4 regions of the Pantoea sp. y20 genome follow, and region 2 is predicted to be linked to each of the others. Evidence: predicted binding sites of a transcription regulator. Region 2 holds the regulator's gene; each other region holds the start of a gene.

The links. The regulator CRP, encoded in region 2, controls carbon source genes, mostly activating them, when cyclic AMP is high. The targets are predictions, from matches to a motif close to ATGTGANNNNNNTCACAT.
Region 1: ACYAC5_RS00580 (PTS mannitol transporter subunit IICBA) is a predicted target of CRP. The motif match lies at 1,461-1,478, and genes of this name have one in related genera.
Region 3: epd (erythrose-4-phosphate dehydrogenase) is a predicted target of CRP. The motif match lies at 1,944-1,961, and genes of this name have one in related genera.
Region 4: ACYAC5_RS03895 (CdaR family transcriptional regulator) is a predicted target of CRP. The motif match lies at 1,949-1,966, and genes of this name have one in related genera.

The regions. Positions count from the first base shown of each region.
Region 1 is NZ_CM142816.1:118,037-121,190, reverse strand. Features, by position in the region: gene ACYAC5_RS00590 (gamma-glutamyltransferase family protein) at 1-273, shown strand, start outside; gene ACYAC5_RS00585 (DUF3053 domain-containing protein) at 447-1,160, shown strand; gene ACYAC5_RS00580 (PTS mannitol transporter subunit IICBA) at 1,618-3,154, shown strand, end outside.
Region 2 is NZ_CM142816.1:3,802,921-3,806,074, forward strand. Features, by position in the region: gene ACYAC5_RS17710 (phosphoribulokinase) at 1-691, shown strand, start outside; gene ACYAC5_RS17715 (OsmC family protein) at 753-1,157, opposite strand; gene crp (cAMP-activated global transcriptional regulator CRP) at 1,463-2,095, shown strand; gene ACYAC5_RS17725 (YccS/YhfK family putative transporter) at 2,154-3,154, shown strand, end outside.
Region 3 is NZ_CM142816.1:3,380,962-3,384,115, forward strand. Features, by position in the region: gene pgk (phosphoglycerate kinase) at 1-685, opposite strand, end outside; gene epd (erythrose-4-phosphate dehydrogenase) at 737-1,756, opposite strand; gene tkt (transketolase) at 2,100-3,154, opposite strand, start outside.
Region 4 is NZ_CM142816.1:870,667-873,820, reverse strand. Features, by position in the region: gene ACYAC5_RS03900 (alginate lyase family protein) at 1-695, opposite strand, end outside; gene ACYAC5_RS03895 (CdaR family transcriptional regulator) at 695-1,852, opposite strand; gene degP (serine endoprotease DegP) at 2,037-3,154, opposite strand, start outside.

The DNA of each region.
Region 1 (3,154 bases), 540 kb from region 2:
ATGGCGCTGCGTATCATGCAGCATAAGCAAAACCCGCAGGCAGCGATTGATGCACCGCGCTGGCGCGTTGAGCAAGGACGTGCGGTGGTGGTTGAACCCGGCATCGACCGTAACGTGCTGGCGAAGCTGCGCGAGATGGGGCACCAGATCACGCTGGAAGATCCTTTGCTTGGCTATAACTTCGGCGGTGCGCAGGCGATTGTGCGCGATCCGCAAGGCTTCTATATCGCCGCCACTGAAAGCCGTAAGGATGGGCAGGCGCTGGTGTTTTGATTTAACGTGTTAAAACGGTCACCATTATCGGTGACCCTGGAATTCCGCCATTTCCTTATCGGGTGCGCATTTATGCGCACCAGGCAAACGCCGCCCGTTGTACCCGTCAGGCCATTGCACTATTCTTTAGGACCATTCCCATCGAATCGAATTAGCCATAACAGGAGTTCATCATGGCGTCAGGAATTTCTCGCATCTGGATGCGTACCGGCATGCTGATGGTCAGCGCGTTAGTGGTGCTGCAACTCACAGCCTGCGGTGACAAAGAGGGCGATCAGCGTAAAGCGTTCAGTGACTTCCTTCAGAACACGGTGATGCGCAGTGGCGAACATCTGCCAAGCCTGAGTGAAAACCAAAAGCAAACCTTCGGCAACTACGCCAGCGACTACGCCATCCTTTATGGCTTCTCGCAGCAGACCAATCAGGCGATTGAGCAAGGCATGCGCCCGGTGGTTGATGAGTTAGCGGCGATTCGTGTACCGCAGGATTACCTCACGCGTCGCGATAGCTTGCGCCAGGCCAGCGGCAATCTGAGCGTGCTGACCCAGCAGATTCAGAGCGCCAAAATGCAGGCGGACAGCAGCAAAGCCACCCTGAAGCAGCCGGATGATCTGAAGAAAGTGTATGACGCGGCCTACGTCAAAGTCGTGACGCAGCCAGCGAGCACGCTGATTCCGCTGCTGCCACAGCTGCAGGCGCTGAGCCAGGCAGCCGTGCAAACCGGCGACTATCTGCAATCGCAAGGCACGCGCGTAACCTTCAACGATGGCGGTGTACAGTTCCCAACCCAGGATCAGGCAACGCAATACAACACGCTGATGAGCAATCTCTCCAGCAACGCGCAAGCGCTGACGCAAGCGCAAAATGCGGTGCAAGGCGGGTTGTAACAGCCGAACTATTTTAGTGGTCGCCATCAATGGCGACCCTGAAAGTCTGTTATCCCTTTTCAGAATTTCGTCACTTCCTTACAGCTCACTTATCTGCTGCAGCATATTGTGATCTGGCGCATTTTCGACCACAAATAGTTTGTGACATTGATCACACTTACACAATAAAGCGCCCACTTCAAAAGGTGACTTAAGTCACATTCATCGCCTTGTTTTGCTTAATTTTTCGGCACCGTTGCTTTCTTACAGCGCCTTTTTGTGATCGATGTCACCTTATTGCCCCCCAATCACCCCAGCTTAGCGTGATCTGCATCACACTTAGGTGCAGCTCTACGCAGCGTAATAAACTAGTGCTAGAGTCCGCGTGCATACAGTAATGCCACGGCCCCCGCCGTAACGTTCAAACAAAAACAAACGCGCTCTCTTATTGCAGCGCGTCTCAATAAGGGGTGGGTTTATGTCCTCATCAGTAAAGGTCAAGGTTCAGAGCTTTGGTCGCTTTCTGAGTAATATGGTGATGCCTAACATCGGTGCGTTTATCGCATGGGGTATCATCACTGCGCTGTTCATCCCAACCGGATGGATTCCAAACGAAACGCTGGCGAAACTCGTCGGCCCAATGATCACCTACCTGCTGCCACTGCTGATTGGTTTCACCGGTGGCCGTCTGGTTGGCGGCGATCGCGGTGGCGTGGTCGGTGCGATCACCACCATGGGCGTGATCGTCGGTGCCGATATGCCGATGTTCCTCGGCTCCATGATTGCCGGTCCGCTGGGCGGCTGGGCAATCAAATCCTTTGACCGCGTTGTTGATGGCAAGATCAAAAGCGGCTTCGAGATGCTGGTTAACAACTTCTCGGCCGGTATCATCGGTATGCTGCTGGCGCTGCTGGCGTTTGTCGCTATCGGTCCACTGGTTGAAGGCCTGTCACACATTCTCGCCGCGGGCGTGAATCTGATGGTGCAGAACAACCTGCTGCCGCTGACCTCAATCTTTGTTGAACCGGCGAAAATCCTGTTCCTCAATAACGCCATCAACCACGGTATCTTCTCTCCGCTGGGTATCCAGCAGGCGAGCGAGGCGGGCAAATCAATCTTCTTCCTGATTGAAGCCAACCCTGGTCCGGGTATGGGCGTGCTGGTTGCCTACATGGTATTTGGCCGCGGTAGCGCCAAACAATCTGCAGGCGGTGCAGCGATCATCCACTTCCTTGGTGGTATCCACGAAATTTACTTCCCATACGTGCTGATGGCGCCGCGTCTGTTGCTGGCGGTTATTCTCGGCGGTATGACTGGCGTATTCACCCTGACACTGCTGAACGGCGGCCTGGTCTCTCCGGCTTCTCCAGGTTCCATACTGGCGGTGCTGGCGATGACGCCAAAAGGCGCTTACTTCGCGAATATCGCTGCCATTATCGCTGCGTTTGCCGTCTCCTTTGTGGTCTCAGCTATCCTGCTGAAAACCAGCAAAGTGAAAGAAGATGACGATATCGAAGCGGCGACACAGCGCATGCAGGATATGAAAGCGCAGTCAAAAGGTCAGGCTGTTGCCGGTTCGCCAGTTGCTGGCGATGCGATGAGCGTTGACCTGAACCACGTGCGTAAAATCATCGTAGCCTGTGACGCCGGTATGGGTTCAAGTGCGATGGGTGCGGGCGTGCTGCGTAAGAAAGTGCAGGACGCAGGTCTGAGCAATATCTCCGTCACCAACACGGCGATTAACTCGCTGCCGGGCGACGTCGATCTGGTGATTACCCACCGCGATCTGACCGAACGTGCGATGCGTCAGGCACCGCAGGCGCAGCACATTTCGCTGAACAACTTCCTTGATAGCGCGCTGTACAGCAACCTGACCGAACGTCTGGTGGCCGCTAACCGCAGCGAAGCGCGTCGTGAAACCGTGCAGACCACGCTGGCTGACAGCTACGACGAAGGCAACGCGCACCTGTTCAAACTGGGTGCAGACAACGTGTTCCTCGGTTTGAGTGCCACCC
Region 2 (3,154 bases):
CGATCTCGGGCGCCACATCAGCTACTTCGGCCCGGAAGCCAACGACTTCGGCCTGCTGGAGCAGACGTTTAAACATTACGGCCAAACCGGCCTTGGCGAATCGCGCAAATATCTGCATACCTACGATGAAGCCGTGCCGTGGAATCAGGTGCCGGGCACCTTTACGCCGTGGCAGCCGCTGCCGGAAAACACCGATGTGCTGTTCTATGAAGGCTTACACGGCGGCGTGGTCACGCAGCAGCAAAATGTGGCGGAGCATGTCGATCTGCTGGTTGGCGTGGTGCCGATTGTTAACCTTGAGTGGATTCAGAAGCTGGTGCGTGACACCAGCGAGCGCGGCCATTCACGCGAAGCGGTGATGGATTCGGTGGTGCGGTCAATGGAGGATTACATTAACTTCATCACGCCACAGTTCTCGCGCACCCACATTAACTTCCAGCGCGTGCCGACCGTTGATACCTCAAACCCGTTTGCCGCACGCGAAATTCCGTCGCTCGACGAAAGCTTCGTGGTGATTCATTTCCGTGGTCTGGAAGGCATCGCGTTCCCCTATCTGCTGGCGATGATTCAGGGATCGTTTATTTCGCACATCAATACGCTGGTGGTGCCGGGTGGCAAAATGGGATTGGCGATGGAGCTGATTATGCTGCCGCTGGTACAGCGACTGATTGAAGGGAAGCGGATTGAATAAGCGGAGTCATTCCGTAGCGGCGCAATTTATTGCGCAATAAATTGCGCCGCTACAATCCGAGTTATAACTCGATCACTTCATAGCTGTGGGTAATTTCCACGCCTTTACCCAGCATGATCGCTACCGAGCAATATTTTTCCGCTGACAGATCAACCGCACGCGAAACGGCCTTGTCGCTCAATGCTTTACCGCTAACGATAAAATGCAGGTTGATGTGGGTAAAAATGCGTGGCGCTTCTTCACGGCGTTCCGATGTGAGCTTCACTTCGCAATCGGCCACATCGCTGCGCCCTTTTTGCAGGATCGACACCACATCAATAGCGCTACAGCCGCCCGCGGCCATCAGCACCATCTCCATTGGACTTGGCGCTTTATCACCGGAATTACCATCCATCAATACCTGATGGCCGGATGAGGATTCTCCGAGAAAGGTAAGACCTTCCACCCATTTCACTCGTGCCTGCATGATTCTTTCTCCTGAAGCGGCGGTTTTGCCGCCAGAGTACGCTTTCACCTGACAAACAGCAATCCAGAGTAATCCCCCTTCTGCTGAAGCGAGACAACACAAGACAGCTCGCAAAAGCTGTGCTACAAACAGTGCTGAAAATATTTTCGTCATCACAGACGAAGGCCGGAAGAATCAAAAGCGTAGCTTAAGAGTCCACCCGGAATAATTTTTCCTTTACTGGAAACGCTCGACGATTAAACCGCCTGACAGGGAAAAAATGCCCCCTGTGTTTTGGGCACGATTACAACAGAGGATAATAGCGAATGGTTCTCGGCAAACCGCAAACAGACCCTACACTCGAATGGTTCCTGTCCCATTGCCATATTCACAAATATCCATCCAAAAGCACGCTCATCCATCAGGGTGAGAAAGCGGAAACGCTGTACTACATCGTAAAAGGTTCCGTAGCGGTACTGATTAAAGATGAAGAAGGCAAAGAGATGATTCTCTCCTACCTCAATCAGGGGGATTTCATCGGCGAACTCGGTCTTTTCGAAGAAGGCCAGGAACGCAGTGCTTGGGTGCGTGCGAAGTCTGCCTGCGAAGTGGCTGAAATTTCATACAAAAAATTCCGTCAGCTGATTCAGGTAAACCCGGATATTTTAATGCGACTTTCGTCGCAAATGGCGCGTCGTCTGCAAGTGACATCTGAGAAAGTGGGCAACCTTGCCTTCCTCGATGTCACCGGACGTATTGCGCAAACGCTGCTAAATCTGGCCAAACAGCCAGATGCGATGACTCACCCAGACGGGATGCAAATCAAAATCACCCGTCAGGAGATTGGTCAGATCGTGGGCTGCTCACGCGAAACCGTGGGTCGTATCCTGAAAATGCTGGAAGATCAGAACCTGATCTCCGCACACGGTAAAACCATCGTCGTTTACGGCACCCGCTAATTTCTTCTCACCCACGGCGTGATGGCAACATCGCGCCGTTTCTATTTGCGATGAGCTGATGTGGCGCCGAATCATCTATCATCCCGAAGTTAACTATGCGCTGCGGCAAACGCTGGTGCTGTGCCTGCCTGTGGCTCTCGGTTGGCTGTTTGGCGATCTGCAAAAAGGTCTGCTGTTCTCGTTAGTGCCGGCCTGCTGCAACATGGCGGGACTGGATACGCCGCACAAACGCTTCTTCAAACGCCTGATTGTGGGTGGTTCGCTGTTTGCCACCGGCAGTTTCCTGATGCAAATCCTCACCGCTTACCAGATTCCGCTGCCACTGATTTTGCTGGCGCTGCCGCTGCTGATTGGCGTAACCGGCGAAATCGGCCCGCTGCACGCGCGCCTGCTGCCCGCCACACTCATCGCCGCCATCTTTACGCTCAGCTTAGTGGGACGCATGCCGATGTGGGTGCCGCCGCTGCTCTACATTGGCGGCACGCTGTGGTACGGCTTGTTCAACTGGTTCTGGTTCTGGCTGTGGAAAGAGCAGCCGATGCGCGAATCGCTCAGCCTGCTGTTCCGCGAGCTGGCGGATTACTGCGATGCCAAATACACCTTACTGACGCAGCTGACCGATCCGGAGAAAGCGCTGCCGCCGCTGCTGGCGCGCCAGCAAAAGGCGGTCGATCTCATCACCACCTGCTATCAGCAAATGCATATGCTGTCGGCGAGCCGCGATAACAGCCACAAACGCCTGACGCGCGCTTTTCAGGTTGCGCTGGATTTACAGGAACACATCTCCGTGAGTTTGCATCAGCCCGAAGAGGTGCAGAAGCTGGTTGAGGAGAGCCACGCCGAAGCGGTGATTCGCTGGAACGCCAAAATTATTTCGGCGCGGCTGCGCGTGCTGGCGGATGCGATTCTCTACCATCAGCTGCCGGATCGTTTTCACATGGAGAAACAGCTCGGCGCTCTGGAGAAAATTGCACGCCAGCATCCGGATAATCCGGTCGGCAACTTCTGCCTGTATCACTTCAGTCGCATCGCCCGCGTATTGCGTACGCAGAAGCCGCT
Region 3 (3,154 bases), 420 kb from region 2:
CGTTGTTATCGATAGCAACGAAGGTATTCGCGATACCGCCGCCGACAATCACGGTGTCAGCAATCTTCACCAGCGACTGCAGCACATCAAATTTGGTCGACACTTTAGAACCGCCAACCACAGCAACCAGCGGACGCTCTGGATTACTCATCACTTTGCCCAGCGCTTCCAGCTCAGCTGACAGCAGCGGACCGGCACATGCGATTGGGGCAAATTTGCCCACGCCGTGGGTAGAAGCCTGTGCGCGGTGCGCGGTACCGAAGGCATCCATCACGAACACGTCGCACAGTGCGGCATATTTCTTCGACAGCCCTTCTTCGTCTTTTTTCTCACCTTTATTAAAGCGCACGTTTTCCAGCACAACCAATTCGCCCGCGCCGACTTCAACGCCGTCGAGGTAATCTTTTGCCAGGGTAACGTTGGTGCCGTTCAGTTTATCTTTCAGGTAGTTAACAACCGGCAGCAGGGAAAACTCTTCGTTGTATTCACCTTCGGTCGGACGACCCAGGTGAGAGGTAACCATCACTTTCGCGCCCTGTTTCAACGCCGCTTCGATGGTAGGCAGAGAAGCACGAATACGTGCATCTGACGTCACTTTCCCTTCTTTCACTGGCACGTTGAGATCGGCACGGATCAGAACGCGTTTACCAGCAAGATCCAGATCGGTCATCTTAATTACAGACATGGTGAACCCTCTCGTTGATTCTCATAAGTTTTGCCAGACGCAGTCCGCGTCTTACCTGAAACCGCTTGCGGCCATTGCTAACGTGGTGTCGATCATGCGGTTAGCAAAGCCCCATTCGTTGTCACACCAAACCAGCGTTTTGATAAGGTGATGACCACTGACCCGCGTTTGCGTGCCATCGACTATGGCACTGTGCGGATCATGGTTAAAATCTACTGAGACTAACGGTAATTCCGTATAGTCAACTATACCACGAAACGCCCCTTCTGACGCGTTTTGCAGCAACGCGTTGACCTCACACGCCTTCACCGCTTCGCGCACCGACACGCTCAGATCAATGGCTGTCACGTTGATGGTGGGCACGCGCACGGCAATCGCCTCAAAGCGATCGTTAAATTTCGGAAAAATACGGGTAATGCCAGCAGCGAGACGCGTATCTACCGGAATGATCGATTGGCTGGCGGCGCGGGTACGACGCAGATCGCTGTGATAGGCGTCGATCACCTGCTGATCGTGCATCGCCGAGTGAATGGTGGTCACGGTGCCCGACTCAATGCCAAAGGCGTCATCCAGCAACTTGATCACCGGAATAATGCAGTTGGTGGTGCAGGATGCGTTGGAGACAATGCGGTCAGTTTGTTTAAGAGCTTGTTCGTTAACACCGAACACGACAGTGGCATCGAGATCGTTGCCGCCCGGATGCGAGAACAACACTTTCTTCGCGCCCGCCTGTAAATGGGCTTCGCCATCAGCGCGGCTACCGTACACTCCGGTACAATCCAGCACGATATCGACACTCAGCTCGCGCCACGGTAGCACATCTATTTCGGCCAGATGCAGGATGCGAATGGTGTCGTCACCGACAAACAGCTGATCGCGCTCCTGGCGCACATCAAAGGCAAAACGGCCGTGGCTGGTGTCGTACTTCAGCAGATGCGCCATACCGGCGGCGTCTGCCAACTCATTAATGGCGACCACGGTGATCTCAGCCCGGCGACCGGTTTCATACAGGGCACGCAACACATTACGCCCGATACGACCAAAACCATTTATTGCTACGCGAACGGTCATCTCTACCTTCAACCACACCCGAAAAAACGTGCCGATTAGCCTGAGCGTTTCACACCGGTTTGTACAGGGAATTATTGCTTACCCGCGCGAGTGAGATGCACGATTTCGCTCACGACTGAAACGGTTCAGCTAGAGTAATGCAAGAGAGGAATAACGGGAATGATTGCGATCAAGTGAGTGGCTGAATATTGGATCTACGTCACAAATTTTGCTCTGGCGGATTATTACTGCAGGAATAATTGAACCGTTTCAGGTTAGATACGCCTGCATTGCAGGTGTGCGCGATGAATCGCGCCGCTACAGGCGATGCATAACCGGTAGCGGCGCAATTTACTGCACAAAGTTACAGAATCGATTTCGCCGTTTTCACCACATTCTCAACGGTGAAGCCAAACTCCCTGAACAGCTGATCCGCAGGCGCCGACTCACCGAAGGTGGTCATACCGACGATCGCGCCGTTCAGGCCGGTGTATTTGAACCAGTAATCCGCGATACCCGCTTCAATCGCCACGCGTGCGGCAACCGCTTTTGGCAGCACGGATTCACGGTAAGCCGCGTCCTGCTTGTCGAAGGCGTCGGTGGATGGCATAGACACCACGCGCACCTTGCGGCCTTCCGCCGTCAGCTGATCAAACGCTGCCACCGCCAGCTCCACTTCTGAACCGGTGGCGATCAGGATCAGCTCAGGCGTGCCTTCGCTGTCCTTCAGCACGTAACCGCCGCGCGCCACGTTAGCCAGCTGCTCAGCGCTACGATCCTGCTGCGCCAGGTTCTGACGCGAGAAGATCAGCGCCGACGGGCCGTCCACGCGTTCAATCGCGTACTTCCACGCTACCGCTGACTCAACCTGGTCGCACGGGCGCCACAGGCTCATGTTTGGCGTCACGCGCAGGCTGGCCATCTGCTCAACCGGCTGATGCGTCGGGCCATCTTCGCCCAGACCAATTGAGTCGTGGGTGTACACCATGATCTGACGGATTTTCATCAGCGCGGCCATGCGTGCGGCATTACGCGCGTACTCGACGAACATCAGGAAGGTGGCGGTGTACGGCAGGAAACCGCCATGCAGCGCGATACCGTTGGCGATCGCGGTCATACCGAACTCGCGCACGCCGTAATGGATGTAGTTGCCCGCCGCATCTTCGTTGATTGGCTTCGAGCCGGACCACATGGTGAGGTTGCTCGGCGCGAGGTCAGCGGAGCCGCCCAGATATTCCGGCAGGATTTTGCCGAAGGCTTCGATGGCGTTCTGCGAGGCTTTACGGCTGGCGATTTTCGCCGGACTGGCCTGCAGCTGCTCGATGAACTTCTGCGACTCGCTGGCCCAGTTCGCCGGCAGCTCATTGTTGACGCGACGTTTGAACTCGGCAGCCAGTTCCGGATGCGCGGCGGCGTAGG
Region 4 (3,154 bases), 1.3 Mb from region 2:
GCTAGCGGATTGTGCCGCAGCCAGTGCAGATACTCGCTAAACCATAAATGCATCGCTTGCTGATCGGCAGGCTGCCAACCGGGCGCATTGCGTAGCAAAGTCAGCGCATCCACCACGCGCGTGGCAAAGTAGCGCCCATCGAGCACGCCATCATGGCGGCCCGCGGATCGGCCCGGAATGCCTTGAGCAAAGTTAAGATTAGGGTGCATACGGCTGGTGGGATTGATAAACCAGTGACGCATCATCGCCAGCGCTTTATCGGCATAACGTTGATTGCCAGTGAAGTACCACGCCAGCGTCAGGGCCTGAAAATCGGCGGTAAAGCGCGCCAGCCGCACGCCATCACTTTGATCATTCTTACTGGCAGGATTCACTTCGCCATCACGACGCTGCCACGGCAGGCCGTCGGCGCTGCTGGCGTCCGGCCACCAATAGGCGCTCAGGCTTAAATAATCCTGCTTCGAGCCGCTCAGCGGCATCATACCTTTATCGGTGACGCTGGGATTGGGGTGTTGTAGCGCGTTATCCGCTTGCTGTTTAAGCTGATGCCAGGCGTCGAGCGTTGGCGGCGCGGCCTGATGATGTGCCAGCTGCTGCTTAACTTTCTGCAGATCGTTTAATGAGAGAAAGGCCGGATCGTTAGCCAAACTTAGCGCGCTATACAGCCACAGCAACGCAATCCACAGGTTTCTCATTAACTTTGCTCATCCAGTTGAAGCGCCACGTACAGCAGCAAGCGATCGTCAAAATTGCCCAGATCGAGCCCAGTGAGCTCGGAAATACGGTTGAGGCGATACTCCAGCGTGTTGCGATGAATGAACAGCGCGCGTGCCGTGGCGCTGGGTTGCACGTTGTGGCTGAACCACGCCACCAGCGTGCGTCGCAGCAAGCCATTGTTATCCATGCTTTTCAGCTTTGCCAGCGGGCGCGCCAGTTCGTTGGCCTGCCAGCCGCCGCGTAAACTGTCGAGCAGCACCGGCAGCACCAGATCCTGATAAAAATAGCTGCGCTGTTCCGGCATGCGCTGTTTGCCCACCATCATGGTGGTACGCGCGGTGCGGTACGAACGTGCGATGCTGCCGGGACCGGTAAAGTAGTTGCCGAGCGCGATGCGCATTCGCACCTGGCCGCTCTCCTTCATGCGTTGCAGCAGTTGATCCACGCGACGACGATGATCGTCCTGATCGTAGCGGCCATGTACATTCAGTGCCGGTTTCAGCACCACCATTTCGGTGAGTGAAACAATCGCAATCAGGTTGTCGCGCTCTGGCGTGGTCAGCAGCGTTTGCAGCTGTTGCAGCTCGGACATGGCGCTATCAACGCCGAGCTGGCCGCTGTCCACTTCCACCACCGCCACCACGCGCGGTTGATTGAGATCGATGCCGAGCCGCTGCGCCCATTCGCTGAGCGCTGGCGATAAGGTTTCGCTGCGCACCAGATTCAGCACCAGCTCTTCTCGCAAGCGGCTATCTTGCGCCAGCATGTGTAGCAAACGCGCCTGTTCCAGCATCATTTCGGCGGTCATACACACCAATTCGCCGTAGTGACGCAGCGTTGCCGGTTGGCCGGTCAAACCGATCACGCCGACGATATCGCCATCAATACGCAGCGGCAAATTGATGCCAGGACGCACGCCGTGCAGATGTTTTGCCACCGCTTCGTCGATGTCTACCACGCGCCCTTGTGACAGCACCAAAAGCGCGCCTTCGTGCAATTCGCCAATGCGTTCACGATCGCCACTGCCGATGATGCGACCACGCGCATCCATCACGTTGACATTGCTGTCAATAATTTGCATGGTGCGGGCAACAATATCCTGAGCCAGTCGCGCATCGAGATGATAGGTGGCCATCAAACACTCCGGAGATAAGGACGAACAGACAGAATACGCATCCGTTACGGCGCTGACATTGTGCAACTGCACATAGCCAGCGGGATTATGCGGGATTTGCGGTAAGCGTCACATTCAGTACCGGACATTTGCACAGACACAAAAAAGGCGAGCCAAAGCTCGCCTGTTATCAACAACCTGAAACTTACTGCATCAGCAGATACAGGCTGCTGTCACCGCGCTGTACGTTCAGTGCCAGCACCGAAGGTTTGGTGTCGAGCACTTTACGCAGCTCGCCAAGATTAGCCACGGCTTGCTGGTTGACACCCAGAATCACGTCACCTTTCTTCAAGCCAATACGCGCCGCTGCGCTGCCAGGCTTGACGCTATCGACGCGCACGCCTTTCTGGCCGTTGGTATCAATATTGCTGAGATCGGCACCTTCAATACCGGTGTAAATGGTGGCGGACTGCACTTTATCCTGCGAGCTCTGCTGCAGTTCAACGGTGACGTTCACCGGTTTGCCTTCGCGCAGCAGACCCAGCTGCAGCTTGGTACCGACCGGCAGCGAGCCGACTTCGGCACGCAGCGCTGCAAAGCTGGTCAGCGCTTTACCGTTCATCGACACCACCACGTCACCCGCTTTCACGCCGGCTTTCGCCGCAGCAGAGTTCGGCAATACCTGGCTAACAAAGGCGCCACGCTGCGCATCGACTTTCATCGCTTTCGCCAGCTCTGAGTTCAGCTCGGTGCCCATAATGCCCAGCTCGCCGCGTTTCACCTGACCGTACTCCACCATCTGCGCGGTAAGGTTTTTCACCATTGAACTTGGAATGGCAAAGCCGATACCGATGTTGCCGCCGTCCGGCGCCAGAATCGCGGTGTTAATCCCGATCAGCTCGCCGTTAAGGTTTACCAATGCGCCACCGGAGTTACCACGGTTAATCGCCGCATCGGTCTGGATGAAGTTTTCGTAATTTTCAACGTTCAGGCCGCTGCGGCCCAGCGCCGAAACAATCCCCGAAGTCACCGTTTCGCCAAGGCCGTACGGGTTACCAATCGCCACGGTGTAATCACCGACGCGCAGGTTGTCGGAGTCGGCAATCTTAATTGCGGTGAGGTTTTTCGCATCCTGCAGCTGAATCAGCGCGATATCTGATTGTGGATCTTTACCGATCACTTTGGCGTCGTAACGACGTCCATCGCTGAGCTGCACCTGGATTTTGGTCGCGTTATCCACCACGTGGTTGTTGGTCACCACATAGCCTTTATCCGCGTTAATTACCACGCCGGAACCCAGCGCACGGAACTGCTGTTTCTGCG